DNA from 2 places in the Gordonia jacobaea genome. Region 1 is predicted to be linked to the other one. Evidence: riboswitches for the same ligand, from Rfam matches in the RefSeq annotation. Region 1 holds a riboswitch; the other holds the start of a gene.

What was found. Region 1 has a riboswitch for cobalamin ahead of metE (5-methyltetrahydropteroyltriglutamate--homocysteine S-methyltransferase). Riboswitches for the same ligand answer to the same signal wherever they lie in the genome.
Region 2: linked by a shared signal. The riboswitch ahead of ACRVY7_RS01135 (FecCD family ABC transporter permease) and the one ahead of metE (5-methyltetrahydropteroyltriglutamate--homocysteine S-methyltransferase) in region 1 are both predicted to bind cobalamin.

Annotation. Positions count from the first base shown of each region.
Region 1 is NZ_CBDRLS010000001.1:46,729-54,426, reverse strand. Features, by position in the region: gene ACRVY7_RS00270 (dihydrodipicolinate synthase family protein) at 1-625, shown strand, start outside; gene ACRVY7_RS00265 (nucleoside/nucleotide kinase family protein) at 762-1,394, opposite strand; gene metE (5-methyltetrahydropteroyltriglutamate--homocysteine S-methyltransferase) at 1,466-3,790, opposite strand; cobalamin riboswitch at 3,933-4,123, opposite strand; gene ACRVY7_RS00255 (SDR family oxidoreductase) at 4,289-5,152, shown strand; gene uraH (hydroxyisourate hydrolase) at 5,156-5,482, opposite strand; gene uraD (2-oxo-4-hydroxy-4-carboxy-5-ureidoimidazoline decarboxylase) at 5,493-6,014, opposite strand; gene ACRVY7_RS00240 (solute carrier family 23 protein) at 6,024-7,698, opposite strand, start outside.
Region 2 is NZ_CBDRLS010000001.1:253,445-261,142, forward strand. Features, by position in the region: gene ACRVY7_RS01125 (ABC transporter substrate-binding protein) at 1-72, opposite strand, end outside; gene ACRVY7_RS01130 (ABC transporter ATP-binding protein) at 69-869, opposite strand; gene ACRVY7_RS01135 (FecCD family ABC transporter permease) at 866-1,927, opposite strand; cobalamin riboswitch at 2,044-2,252, opposite strand; partial or broken gene ACRVY7_RS01140 (alkaline phosphatase D family protein) at 2,368-3,864, shown strand; gene ACRVY7_RS01145 (ClpP family protease) at 4,105-4,722, shown strand; gene ACRVY7_RS01150 (ClpP family protease) at 4,719-5,321, shown strand; gene ACRVY7_RS01155 (helix-turn-helix domain-containing protein) at 5,477-5,893, opposite strand; gene ACRVY7_RS01160 (3-deoxy-7-phosphoheptulonate synthase) at 5,983-7,077, opposite strand; gene ACRVY7_RS01165 (Lrp/AsnC family transcriptional regulator) at 7,361-7,698, opposite strand, start outside.

The sequences.
Region 1 (7,698 bases):
GATTCGACGAGCAGAGTACGCGCAGGAGGCGGGCGCCGACGCAGTCATGGTCCTGCCCATTTCGTACTGGAAGCTCAGCGATCGGGAAATAGTCCGCCACTATTCGAGTATCAGTGCCGCGATCGATCTTCCGATCATGGCCTACAACAATCCCGCGACGAGTGGCGTCGATATGTCCCCGGAACTGCTCGTGTCGATGTTCACCGACATCGACAATGTCACGATGGTCAAGGAATCGACCGGAGATCTCTCCCGGATGCTTCGGATCAAGGAACTCACGGGGAGTGAACTGCCCTTCTACAACGGCAGCAACCCCTTGGTTCTCGACGCCCTCGAATCGGGAGCCGCCGGCTGGTGCACTGCCGCCCCACATCTGCGAGCCCAGGAGTGCCTCGATCTCTACGAAGCAGTGGCTGACGGGAATCATGAACTGGCGGCGAAGATCTACGACGATCTCGCTCCGCTCCTGCGGTTCATCGTGGCAGGGGGATTGCCGACCACGGTCAAGGCGGGACTTCGGTTCCTGGGCGTCGACGCGGGGGTGCCTCGGCCTCCGCTACTGCCCCTCGATGCGCAGGGGGCTGCCGAGCTGTCGGCCATCCTCGGCCACGGCAGGTGCAGCTGACGTCGAAACGACGCTCCTGTGAAGGTGGTTGCGCCGGGCGGGAGATCCGTATGACGCTTGGCCCGGATCGCGGGGCCTTCCGTCATGCGGATCGGCGGCAGCGCCCATCGCGGCGGTGCAACTCGAGCCCCGGCGGTCAGTCGATCGTGGTGGCGTCGAGCTCGGCGTAGGAGTGTGCCCGAGTCGCCCTGATCTGAGCGGCGTTCGGGTCGTCGACGCGCCTGATCCACTCGAGAGCATCGTCGACGGTCCGCCCGGTGGCCACGTGCCGGGCCAGGAGGCGTTCATGTCTGATGGCGTCGGGTAGGTCGACGAACCACATGCGGTCGACAAGTCGACGGACAGGGGCCCACGCGCCGTCGAATCCGAGGTAGTTGCCCTCGACCACAACGATTCTCGCCGTTGCGGGGATCAGGGCGGCTGCTGCGATCGGTTCGCCGAGGTTGTGGTCGAAGTCGGGTGCGTAGACCTCGGTGTCCGGCGTGGCGGCCCTGCGGAGCGTCGCGACGAATCCGTCGACGTCGAAGGTGTCCTGGGCCCCGCGCCGTTCGGTTCGGCGGAGTAGGTGCAGCATCGGCGTCGCGAGATGGAAGCCATCCATGGGGAGATACCCGATGTGAGCGTCGCCGAGGCGGTCGGCGAGTTCGAGTGTCGCCCGACGCGCGACCGTCGTCTTACCCGCTCCTGGGGGGCCGGTGAATCCGACGACCACGCGGGAGCGGGTGTTCGCGAGGTCGATGATCTCTGCGACCAGCGCGTCGATGATCATGACTGAAACGATACGAGACGATCGACAGGGAATCGACGAGATGGACTCATCCCGTCGATTCCCGGTTCGTATCAGTCCTCGACGTCAGCCCGCACAGTCGTCGCGGCGGTGACCAGGTTGGTCAGCGACGCGATCACCTCGCCGGGTGTGCGGGTCTTCAGCCCGCAGTCGGGGTTGACCCAGAGTCGTTGCGGGCCAACTGCCTTCAACGCGGCGCGCAGTGACCGCTCGATCTCCGCCGTGCCCGGTACCCGTGGCGAGTGGATGTCGTAGACGCCGGGGCCGACGCCGTTCGAGAATCCGACGGCGTTGAGGTCGTCGAGGATCTCCATCGCAGAGCGGGCCGCCTCGATCGACGTGACGTCGGCGTCGAGATCGGCGATCGCGCCGATGACCTCACCGAACTCCGAGTAGCAGAGGTGGGTGTGGATCTGCGACGAGTCGGCGACACCCGAGGTGGACAAGCGGAACGCGCGCACCGCCCAGTCGAGGTAGCGCTGCTTGTCCGCATCTCGCAACGGAAGGAGCTCACGCAGTGCAGGCTCGTCGACCTGGATGATGGTGATTCCGGCCTTCTCGAGGTCGACGGTCTCGTCGCGGATAGCCAACGCGATCTGATCGGCCGACTCCGAGAGCGGCTGGTCGTCACGGACGAACGACCAGGCGAGGATCGTGACCGGACCGGTCAGCATTCCCTTGACCGGCTTGTTGGTCAGCGACTGCGCGTAGGTGATCCATTCGACGGTCATCGGCTGCGCGCGGACGACGTCGCCGTAGAGGATCGGCGGCCGCACGCACCGGGTTCCGTACGACTGGACCCACCCGTTGGCCGTGGCGAAGAAGCCGTCGAGTTGTTCGGCGAAGTACTGGACCATGTCGTTGCGCTCGGGCTCGCCGTGCACCAGTACGTCGAGTCCGAGTTTCTCCTGCAGCGCAACCACATCGGCGATCTCGGCGCGCATCCGTCGCTCGTACTCTGACTCGTCTATCTCGCCCGAACGCAGCGCGGCACGAGCAAGTCGGATCGCCGAGGTCTGCGGGTAGGAGCCGATCGTGGTGGTCGGCAGCGGAGGAAGTCCGAGCTGTGAATTCTGTGCCGCGATGCGCTCTGCAGCAGGCATCCGCGTGATGTCGGTGTCGGTGACGGCCGCCAGGCGAGCACGCACCGCCGGGACATGCACCCGCGGATCGCTTGTGCGGGTGGCCAGCGCCGCGGCGGACGCCTCGAAGGCCTCCCGCTCCGACTCCCGACCGTTGCGCAGTGCGCGGGCGAGCACCCCGACCTCGTCATACTTCTGCGCGGCGAATGCCAGCCAGCCTCGCAGGTTGTCGTCGAGTTCGTCCTCGGCGTCGAGCGTGTAGGGCACATGCAGCGTCGAGCATGACGTCGAAACAGCAAGCGCGCGTGCCGATCCCAACAAGGTGCCGAGGGTGGCGAGCGCCTTGTCGAGGTCGGTGCGCCAGATGTTGCGACCGTCGACGACGCCTGCGACCAGCAGCTTGTCGGCGAGTTCTGGGACCACGACGACCGAGTCGACCGAGCCCTCGACGAGGTCGACGCCGATGGCTTCGACCGGTGTTCGCGCCAGGGCGGCGAGAGACGCACCGGGGTCACCGAAGTAGGTGTTGACGAAGAGCGCAGGACGCTCGGTGACGGCACCGAGCCTCGCGTACACCGAATTGGCCAGTGCGGGAAGGTCTTCGGCATAGTCGGTGACGAGAACCGGCTCGTCGATCTGGACCCACGAGACTCCGGCCTGCGCGAGCTGTGCGAATAGCTGCTCGTACACCCCGAGCAGGTTGTCAATCCTCGTCAGTGGCGCGGGCGCGCCGTCGACGGCCTTGGCGAGTGCCAGGAAGGTGATCGGCCCGATGATGACGGGTCGGGCGTCGACGCCGCGCGCCCGGGCTTCGGCGATCTCGCCGAGAACCTTGTCGGGGTGCAGTCCGAACGTGGTGTCGCCGCCGATTTCGGGGACCAGATAGTGGTAGTTGGTGTCGAACCACTTGGTCATCTCCAGGGGAGCGATGTCCGCGGTGCCACGTGCCGCGGCGAAGTATCGGTCGAGTGGATCGGCGATGCCGTCGAACCGGCGGGGGAGTGCACCGAGGAGGACCGCGGTGTCGAGTACCTGGTCGTAGTACGAGAAGGTGTTGACCGGGATCGAGTCGAAACCGGCTGCGGCCAACCGTTCTAGGGTGTCGCGGCGCAGTCCGGCTGCGATCTGCTCGAGCTCGGCGGCGCTGACGCGGCCCGCCCAGTAGCCTTCGATGGCCCGCTTGAGTTCGCGGCGCGGGCCGATCCGCGGAGTGCCGGGCACGGTGGCGGTGAACGGCCTGCCAACCTGATCGGACGCCGTCGTGGAGACGGTGGTGTCTGCTGAATTGATGGACATGAGTTCGTGAACTCCTGCATTCGACGTGGACGGTTCACCGCCATGCAGGGAGAGTCGACAAGCCCCGGGTGGTGTGCAGAAGACACCACGACACGCTGATCGACCTGCGCCCGGTCCACGAGGCGGCGAGCCACCGGTCGCGGCGCGACCGGTGCAGGAGGCAGGTCTTCGGACTCGTCGGCGGGCTCACACGAGGTGAGATTCCTAGTGGCCGTCGCTTCCCGGGCTCGTGCCCAGTGCTTGGTGACGGCGGTCGTTCCGACATACCGCTGCGGGACAGTTCCGGATTCTCACCGGATTCCCTCTCACCCGACCGCCGATTACGGTGGCCGGATTCGACGCCGCGCGCGGGACGGAGGGGCTCCATCACAATTCCCGGCGGGCGAACCAGCTGCCGTTGCAGCATAGCGCAGCCTTTTCGTCGTCAGCCTCACCGTTGTGACCTAGTAGACGACCATCGCCATGAATCCGCGAACCCAACGGTTCCGAACCAGATAGGTGACTGAACAAACGAACACCACGTATCTCATCACCGGTGCAGGCAGCGGCTTCGGCAAGGAGGTCGCACTGCGCCTCGCGGAGCAGGGCCACGACGTCATCGCAGGCGTCGAGATCATCGCGCAGGTCAATGTCCTGCGCGCCGAGGCGAAGGAACGCGGCGTCGACCTCCGCGTGGAGAAGCTCGACGTCACCGACGAAGGAGATCGCGACAAAGCGGCCCAGTGGGACGTCGACGTACTGCTGAACAACGCGGGAATCTCCGAGGGTGGGTCGTCGGTGGATATTCCCGCCGCGAATATCCGGAGGCAGTTCGAGGTCAACGTCTTCGGGCCGATTCTGCTGACCCAGCCGATCGCGAAGGCCATGGTCGCCAAGGGCGGCGGCAAGATCGTGTTCATGTCGTCGGTGGCCGGCCTCACCGTCGACCCGTTCACCGGTGCGTACGCCGGGTCGAAGCACGCGGTCGAAGCGTTTGCCGACGCGCTCGATCAAGAGCTCAGCGAGTACGGGATCACGGTGGCGACGATCAACCCCGGCCCATTCCTGACCGGCTTCAACGACACGATGTTCGAGGCGTGGAAGTCGTGGGAAGACGATCCGTCAACCCGGCTCTTCGATTACGAGAAGCTCTCGTTCCCCCATGAGCAGTTCGATCCCGAGGAAGTCATCGAGGTCACCCTCGACGTGCTCACCGGTGCCGACACCGACTACCGACACGTGCTGCCCGCCCACACCGTTGACGACATCAAGTCGCAGGTCTCGGCGCAGTGGGACCGGACGCTCAACGACGGCAAGCGTGCCGAGCTGGTTCAGACCGCATACGACATCTCGCCCTACACTCCGGTCACCCAGGACGCGTGACCGTCAGCTCCCGCGGTACGTCGAATACGAGTACGGGCTGAGCAGCACCGGTACGTGATAGTGCCGGTTCGGGTCGTCGACGGTGAAGCAGATGTCGATCTGCGGGTAGAAGCCGACAATTCCATTGGCGCCGAACCAATCCGCCGTCGCGAACACGAGGTGGTAGGTGCCCGGGGCGAGCGGGTCGACGTTGACCTGTGAGATGCGGCCGTCGCTGTCGGTGGTTCCCGACGCGAGGCGCTCGCCGTCGACATCTCGCAGTGTGATCGACATTCCGACGGCGGGCGCACCACTGGTGGCGTCGAGTACGTGGGTGGACAGACCGGTCATAGGGGTCAGCCTAGTCGTCGACGAACTCGATGGCGGGAGTCAACATCCGTTGCAGCCGACTGCGATTGATCTTCGCGAGCTCCATGCGCATGACACGTCGTTCGGTCGGCGCGTCGTTGCGGATGCGCTCCTTGAGGATCGCGAGCAGTTCTTCTGCGGGGCGTCCGTTGGCGAACACGAGGTAGACGTGTCCGAACTTCTCGTCGTACTCCTTGTTGAGCTGTTTGAGCTCTGCGAGTACCTCGGGGTCGGCGCCGGTGACCCCGGACTGCTCTCTGCTCGACGAGGCGTTGTCGGGGCGGTCTCCGATGCGGGGATGCCCGGACAGCGCCTCGTCGAGGTCGGACTCGGTCAGTTCGGCGAGAATCAGATCGGCGTACTCCAGGAGCGCTTCGTCGTCGACGAAGGGCCGTGCCTTGGCAACGCGTAACGCCCAGATCGACGAGCTACAGCATTCGTACAGCGTGCTGATCGCACGCAGTTCGGACAGCTCGTTGAAGCTCGGGAGGCCTCGCCAATCGACTCGTCGCACGCGGTCAGCCTACGAGAGTTCCGGTTGACGGCTGAACCGAGCCGACGTCAGCGGGTTCGCGTCGGCCACCAGATCGTCGAAGCGATGGTTGGCGATCTTCGCGATCTCGATGAGGGCGAACGACTTCTCCGAGGTCTCGGAGTTGTCCATGCGTGCCCAGCCGTTGCGCAGCACGCGGTCGTAGCGCTCGGCCTCCTGTGCGTCGATGACGAGCGGGAACCCGAAGTGTTCCTTGTAGGCCTTCGCGAGGTCGACGACGTTCTCGTGCTCGGTCTCCTCCAGGTGTGACAACCCCTTGTGATCGACCGCGGTCAACTCTCCGGTCTCGTCTTCGGCTCCGAGGTCGGGGAAGGCCTGAATGAGCTGAAGTTGTTCCTCGTCGCTACCGGTCAACATGGCTTCTTGGAAGGCGCTGCGCAGATCGTGCACGTCCTCGAACGGACGCTGCTCGTAGGCACGTTCGACCACCCAGTCGACGTTCTGCACGAGGCCGCCGAACGTCTCGTTGAACTCGACGAAGCTCATCTTGTTGACCGCGTCGAGCGTGATCGCACCGCGGCCTGCGACCGCCGGGCCGCGTCGTCCGATGTGGAAGAACAAGAGGTTCAACAGGATTGCGGTGATCGCGCCCATGGTGATACCCGTCGAGAAGGGTATCTGCAGGATCATGTTGGGCATCGATTGGTCGACGCCGGGGAGGGCCGGTACATCGACGTGAGCGCCGCCCTTCTCGATCACGGTGGTCGGGCTCGACGACTGCGAGAACTGCACGTAGAGCGCAACTGCCAACGAGGTTGCCGCGATGATGAGGTTGCGGTGATCGGTGAAGTCGACCGAGGTGAGCGTCTGAATACCCACGATGGCGACCGTCGCGAACATGATGAGCGCGGCGCCACCGAGCACCGGGGCGGGAATCGACTCGACGATCTTCGCGAGCTTGGGTAGGCAGCCCAGGATGATCATGATGACGCCTGCACATGCGACAACCCAGCGGCTCTTGACTCCGGTCAGGCGCACCAGACCGACATTCTCGGAGAATGCCGTGTACGGGAACGAGTTGAAGATGCCGCCGAAGATGGTGGCGACGCCGTCGGCGCGCACGCCCGCCGCGACGTCCTCCTTCTTGATGCGCTTGCCGACGATCTCGCCCGTGGCGAAGATTGATCCGGTCGATTCCACTGCGACCACCAGCAGGACGACGATCATCGACACGATGGCCACGAGATCCCACCTCGGTGCGCCGAAGGCGAACGGCGGTGTGAAGCCGAGCCATGCCGCCTCGCCGACCGAACTGAACGTGGCGTCGCCGCACAGCCAGGCGACGAAGGTGCCGACGACCAAACCGAGGAGCACAGCGATCGTCGCCATGAAACCGCGGAAGAAGCGCTGCATCAGCACGATCAGCAGGATGGTGCCGAGCGTGTAGCAGACCCACTTCCAGTTGGCGTTGTCGTGCAGATGCTCCGCCGGGTTGGTCACGGCGTCGCCCGCACCGACCGGGATCAGGCACACGCCGATGATCGTGATCAGGGTGCCGGTCACCACCGGTGGTAGGAAGCGGATCAGTTTCGCGAAGAACGGTGCGATGAGGAACGTGAACACACCGGCAGCGATGACCGCGCCGTAGACGGTCTGCAGTCCGACACGGCCGCCGCCGTGTTGATTGGCGATCTGGATGACCGGG
Region 2 (7,698 bases), 210 kb from region 1:
CATCGCGGCAAGCGCAGACACGACGAATGCGCGCGGTCTGCGAAGTGCTGTCCTGGTCATCGGTGCTGTCATGAGTGCTCTTCCTCGGAGATGGCTTGTGGGACTTGGTCGTCGAAGATGATCTGCGGAACGCCTGTGCGGGGATGGGTGACGACGTACGCACCAACGCCGTACCACTCGGCGATGTTCGCCGCGGTGAGTAGTTCGTCGGGTGGCCCGATGCACGCGATCGTCCCGTCGAGCACAACGGCGAGGGTGGTGCAGTACTGTGCGGCCATGTTGAGGTCGTGTAGCGCCGCGACGACGGTGACCCCGCGTCCGCGCGCCGCACCGAGGATGTCGAACTGATGGCGGATGTCGAGGTGATTGGTCGGCTCGTCGAGGATCAGCACGTCGGGCTCCTGCGCGAATGCGCGCGCAATGAGTACGCGTTGCGCCTCTCCGCCGGAGAGCGTGGTGAACACACGGTCGGCGAACATCCCGACGCCTGCTGTCGCCATGGCCGCCGCGCACACCTCGCGGGCGCGGGCACGGGCCGCCGCACCCAGTTCGCGGTGCGGTAGCCGTCCCGTCGCGACAACCTCTGCCGCGGTGAAATCGAAGTCGAGCGAGGCTGATTGGGTGAGAGCGGCGACTCGTCGGGCATTCTCCCGCATACTCACCGCACGCACGTCGTGGCCGTCGACTCGCACACTGCCGCTCGACGGAGCCAGCGCGCGGTACACGCATCGAAGCAGGGTCGACTTCCCGCTGCCGTTCGGGCCGATCACCCCCAGGAACTCTCCGGAGTCGACCATGAACGATGCGTCGCGGATGATGCTGGTGCCATCGATCTCGACCGCGACTCCGTCGTACTCGACAGCACTCATGAGTCGATCCGGGTACGTCGACGCTGCATCAGCCCGAGGAACACCGGCACACCCACGGCCGCCGTGATCGCACCGAGCGGAATCTCCTGCGGCGGAACGACAATGCGCGCCATCAGATCGGCGACGACAAGGAACAGCGCCCCGAGCACCGGCGCGACGAGAATGATCTTACGGTGATCCGCACCGACCACCATGCGGGTCACGTGCGGCACGATGAGACCGACGAATCCGATTGCGCCGCAGACAGAGACGATGAACCCGGTCATCAGCGCGGCGATGACGAAGAGCTCGAGCCGAAACCGCGACGCCCGTATGCCGAGCGACGCGGCGACCTCGTCGCCCATCGCCAGCGCATTGAGTTGTCGTGCTCTCGCCGCGACAACGCCTATCCCGATGACCACCACCACCGAGACCAACACGACCGAATGCCATGTTGCCGCAGCAAGACTCCCGAGCAGCCAGAACATGACACTCCGCGCGGCATCACCCACCGGACGCAAGAAGATGAGCACGGTGGTCAGCGCCGAGAATCCATATCCGAGAGCGGTTCCCGTCAACACGAGCCGCAGCGGTGTGAGACCTCCCCCACGCTGGGCGATTCCGAAGACGAGCAACGTCGCCAGCAGTGCGCCGAGGAATGCCGCGGTCGGCAACGCATAGAGACCGAGTCCCGAGAAGACTCCGAACAGCACTACCGCGGTGGCTCCGACCGACGCACCCGACGAGATCCCCAGCACGTAGGGATCGGCCAGCGGATTGCGCACCATCGCCTGCACGATCACACCGACGACCGCCAAGCCTGCCCCCACGAGCGCCCCCGTCAATACCCGTGGCACACGCGAGTCGACGACGATCCAGTACGACGCGGCGTCGACCAACGAGACCGATCCCCCGGTGATTGCCGCCCACACCATCCGCAGCGACACAGACCAGCCGATCCCCACGGTTCCGTACGCGACGCCGCACGCTGCTGCCACGACGAGCGCCACACCGCAGCCGATGGCCACGGACACGGGTCGCGTCCAGGTTGCCCGCGGGTTCGCACTGCGCGTCGACATGGCCCGCCCTCCTGATCAGCCCGGAGCGGGTACAGCAGATGTCGCCACGCGCGGTCGACGACGACCGCTGCGCGTTCAACACCGACCATGTCCCGCGAAGTCGATGGGACCGCCTGAGCCAGGCGGTCACGTCGGCAGGTCTTCGGACTTCGGACACGGCACGTGATGTGCCACCTATCGACGATCGCTTCCCGGGCCGCCGGCCCAGTGCTGTTGAACGCCTTCGTTTCCGTTACCGCTGCGGGGCAGCTCTGGATTCCCACCAGATTCCCTCTTGGCTCCCACCGACAATCTCGGCTGGAGAACCGACGCCGCTGAAGTCTAGCAACGGTCTCAAATCGGACATATGGCGCATGCGGTTTCACGAACTTCACCATCCCATCACCGCGAGGCCGACGGCGGGTAGGACGACGTCCATCCTCTCTTGGTCGGGTGGCGGCATGCCGAACATCTCACCTCGACCGTCACTGGCCGACCTCCGGATCGATCGGGACAAGACCCTGCACGCCGGCACCACCCGCCGACGCTTTCTCACCTGGGCGGGCGTCGCGGCCGGTATCGCAACCGTCCCCGCACTCTTCACGACCGACGCGGCGTCGGCTCCCCCGCCGCGTCGTGGCAGCGACCTGTTCACGCTCGGCGTCGCGTCGGGTGACCCCCTACCCGACGGCATAGTCCTGTGGACACGTCTAGCCGTCGATCCTCTCGCCCGTCGCGGAGGAATGGGCATGCTGCCGGTACCGGTCGAATGGGAGATCGCCGGCGACCCCGGCATGAGGAACGTCGTCGCGCGCGGCGTCGAACTGGCGACGCCGGAGAACGGGCACAGCGTGCACGCCGACGTGCGCGGTCTACGACCCGCCGCGGACTACTTCTACCGATTCCGCGCGGGCGGTTCCGTCTCGGCGATCGGGCGCACTCGTACCGCTCCGTCGTACGGAAGTCGCCTGAGCGCGTTGACCTTTGCATTCGCCTCGTGCCAATCGTGGGCCGACGGCAACTATCCCGCCTACGCCGACATGGCGGCACACGCACCGGATGTCGTCTTCCATCTCGGCGACTACATCTACGAAAAGCCCATCCCCGTCGACGGCGGCCGACGCAAGACCGCGGCAACACCCGCGTCGGCACACCGGGAATGCGCGACGCTCGACGACTACCGCGATCGGTATGCGCTCTACAAACTCGACCCCAACCTGCAGGCCGCGCACCGAGTAAGCCCGTTCATCACGATCTTCGACGACCACGAGGTCGACAACAACTGGGCCGCAAGGGTTCCCGAGGACGATCAACCCATCCCCGAATTCCTGGCCCGGCGAGCACAGGCGATGCGCGCGTGGTGGGAGAACACACCGGTGCGTGTCGCGCAGCGGCCCCGCCCCACACCGACGGCCGATCTCTACGATCTGCGTGCCTACCGCCGGTTCAGTTATGGCGACCTCGTCGAGTTCAACGTTCTCGACACCAGGACCTTCCGCAGCGATCAAGCCAACGGCGACAACGACACCGCGCAGAATGCCGCGACCGCCGACCCTCGACGCACCATCACCGGTGCCACACAGGAGAAGTGGCTGCTCGACGGGCTGGCCGCGAGCCGTGCCCGCTGGAACGTCCTAGCGCATCAGACCACCATCGCCGACCTCGCCCGCCGGAAGAACGGTGAGCGCGCGGTCAGCATGGACGGGTGGAGCGGTTACGAGGCCTCGCGCGCAAGGGTTCTCGACGGCGCTCGTGATCGCGGTGTGCGCAACCTGGTCTCGATCGTCGGCGATATCCACCGCAATGTGGTCTCCGAGTTGCGCTCCACGTATTCACGACCCTCGGCGACCGTCGGCGTCGAACTCGCGGGCACCTCCATCGCGTCCGGTGCAGACGGCGAGGACAGCGATGCCAGCGACAAACAACTCAAGGCCGCCTCACCCCACATCCGCTTCGGCAACGCTCAGCGGGGCTACGTCCTCAACAGATTGTCGTCCGACCGCTGGGAAGCGGACTATCGGGTGAGCGATTCGATTGCCGCGCCGAACGTTTCGCTGCACCGCCGAGCGCAGATCACGATTCCGTCAGGCCGCCGGACATCGACGTGGTCTGACCCGACTGCTCTGCTCTGTGCGGAATCGTGCCGCTCTGAGCGGAACCGACGTGACCGATGTCGGTCCACCACCGACGATCGGTGCATGACCGATGAACAACGACCACTGCCACTACGCAAGCGCACCGCGGAAAGCCTCTTCGGACAACGCATCCTGACACTCGACTCCCCACTCGACGACGAGATCGGCACGCAACTGTGCTCGCAACTCGTCATGCTCTCCGACGACGATCCTGTCGCCGACATCGCGCTCTGGATCAACTCGCCGGGTGGTTCGGTGCCCGCGATGCTCGCGATCACCGACATCATGCGCCTGATTCCCAACGACGTGATCACCGTCAACCTCGGAATGGCCTACAGTGCAGGACAATTCCTGCTGTGCAACGGCACCCGGGGCAAGCGGTTCATCACGCCGCATGCCAAAGTCCTGCTGCACCAGGGATCTGCGGGCATCGGCGGCTACGCACCCGACATCGAACTGCAGGCCGACGACCTACGCCACGTCCGCGACACCGTACTCACCATCATCGCGGAGCAGACCGGACAGACCCGCGAGACGATCTTCGACGATTCGCTGCGCGATCACGTCTTCACCGCCTCCGAATCGGTCGACTACGGATTCGTCGACCACATCGTCACCGACATCGCACAGATCCGGCCGTTATCGCCTGCCGCAACAGGTTTCGCGGTGAGCCACGCATGAGTACGTACACCATTCCCAACGTCATCACTCGTACCCCGCAGGGCGAACGGGTCATGGATGTCTACAGCAGGCTGCTCGACGACCGAATCCTTTACCTCGGAACCGAACTCGACGACGGCGTCGCCAATGCGCTCATCGCGCAGATCCTGCACCTCGACTCCGAGAATCCCGACATCCCGATCGAGCTGTACATCAACTCTCCGGGCGCGTCGGTGACCGCTACCTTCGCGCTCTACGACACCATGCAGTACTGCCACGCGCCGATCGCCACGACCTGTGTGGGACAGGCACTCTCGTCGACGGCACTACTGCTGGCCGCAGGCACACCTGGCCAGAGGTCGGTACTCCCCCATGCCAGGGTCCTGCTCCACCAGCCGTCGGGTCAGGGCCGTGGCACGATCCCAGATCTGATCCTCGCCGCCGAGGAGATCCTGCGGATCCGTGAGGAAATAGAACAGGCACTGAGTCGGCACACCGGGCGCGACATCGAGACGCTGCGTCACGACACCGACCGGGACCGTGTGCTGCGGGCCGAGGAGATCGTCGAGTACGGGCTCGCCGATCAGGTCATCGATGCCAGGGCCAGAACGGTTCGGTGATCGTCGGGCGCACTCTCGACGCGAGGGGGTGCACTCTCGACGCGACGGGGCGCCCAGTCGACGGTATTAGACGCCCAGTCGGCTGAACGGAGCGCCCAGTCGACCGGATACCGTGCCCAGTCGGCTGAACGGAGCGCCCAGTCGGCCGGCGCCGGTTACGCCGCCAGCGCGACCGGGCCACGCATGCGCGAGAGCGGCATGATCGGTTGCGTTGCGGCGGGGGTCGAACCGGCGGGGATCGAACGCAGCGTGACGGGGCGGGCCGCCGCGCCTGCCCCGCGGGCCGCGCCGACGACACTCTCGACGCGCGCAAGCTCGGCGGCGACCTCGCGAGCGAGATCGAGCAGGCTGAGTTCGAGAGCCCCGGCTACTGCCGCAAGCAACTCCGACGAGGCGTCCTTGCGGCCACGCTCGATCTCGGACAGATACTGGCTCGAGACGCCTGCTCGGCGCGCGGTCTCGACGAGTCGCTCGCCGCGCTCGTGGCGGTGTCGACGCAGCACGCGCCCGGTGACCTCACGCCAGAGCGGTTCCGGTGACGGCTGGGTGTGCGAGTCGTACCTCGATGCCATGCAATCGAGCGTAGGTCACCTCTGCTGCGGGCAGCCGTCCCTTCTGCTCTGGGCAGAACGGCAACAACAGCAGACCGCGACCCTGCCCGTCAGCTACGCGCGAGGTCGGCGAGCACGCGTGCGCTCGACTCCCAGTCCATGCACTTGTCGGTGACCGACTTGCCGTACACGAGCGGCTGGGCGTCGGGCGACTGCGCACCGGCTTCGAGGAAGCTCTCCAGCATCACGCCGCTGATCAACGGAGCGTGTCCCGCGGCACGGCGTGTCCGGATCGACGCCGCGATCTCGGCGGCGACCTGCGCCTGACGGATGTGGTCCTTGCCGGAGTTGGCGTGGCTGCAGTCGATCATGACCCGTGCGGGCAGGCCTGCCTTGTCGAGTGCGGCGACCGCGGATGCGACGGACTCGTCGTCGAAGTTGGGGCCGGTTGTGCCACCACGCAGGATGATGTGGCAGTCCTCGTTGCCCGCCGACTCGACGAGCGCGCCGTGACCGAAGTCGTCGACACCGAAGAACACGTGTTGCGCGGCGGCGGCATTCACTCCGTCGATGGCGACCTGGACGTTGCCGTCGGTGCCGTTCTTGAATCCGATCGGCATCGACAAACCGGATGCGAGCTGGCGGTGCACCTGCGATTCGGTTGTCCGTGCTCCGATGGCACCCCACGCGACGGCGTCGGCGATGTACTGCGGGCTCGTCGGCTCGAGGAACTCACATCCGACCGGGAGGCCGAGGTCGATGATGTCGAGCAGCAGCGACCGAGCCGTACGCAGACCGCGCTCGACGTCGAAGGTGCCGTCCATGCCGGGATCGTTGATGAGTCCCTTCCAGCCGACCGTGGTGCGCGGCTTCTCGAAGTAGACGCGCATGACGATCTTCAGGCGGTCGGAGTAGTCGTCGGCAAGTGGTGCGAGGCGTCGCGCGTAGTCGAGCGCGGCGATCGGGTCGTGCACCGAGCATGGCCCGACGACCACGAGCAGACGGTCGTCCTGGCCGGCAAGGATCGCGGCGATCTCGTCGCGGTCGGCCTGGACCCGAAGCGCTCGACGGGACGTCAGCGGCAATTCGGCGCGGATGGTGTCCGGCGACGGGATGGACCGGAAGGATCTGACGCGCCGATCGGAGGTGGAGGTCGATTCGGCCTCGTGAGCGGCCGTGGTGGCGAGATCCGGGAGGGTGGTCACTTCTGTGTTGCCTTTCGCGGGTGGTGGCCTGTCTTCTGCGACTGGGACACCCGCTTGCTTTGTCATCGGAGGCCCCTGACATGAGAAAAGCAGCGACCTTTTCGGTCACTGCTCGGGCTCCGGGTTTGTTGACGTGCGACGCAGATTCAGCGCTTCATCGCAGGCTCACCCGGAGCCTCGATAAAGAATCGCCAATAGGCGCGTACGTTGCTGGTCACGTTCGTGAGGTTAGCACGGCTACTCAGCATGGTCGAAGAGTCCCTGCTCAAGAACCCTCCCCGACTCACGGATGACCCCTGTCGATCAGCTGGCTCAGCACGATGATGGACTCGCTCCGGTCGACCGGACCCGCCTGCCGGATGCGCTCGAGTGCGTGCTCGAGATGGTGCACGTCGCGGGCCATGACACGCAGGATCGCATCGGCCTGACCGGTGATCGTGGCGGCGCTGACCACCTCGTGTATCGGCTCCCACGCGGCGGCCAGCTCCTCCGGCGAGATGTTGCCACGGCAGAAGACCTGTACGTAAGCCTCGGTGGTCCACTGCATCGCCGTCGAATCGATCACGGTGGTGAAACCTTTGATCACGCCCTCGTCGACAAGCCGATCGACCCGCCGCTTGA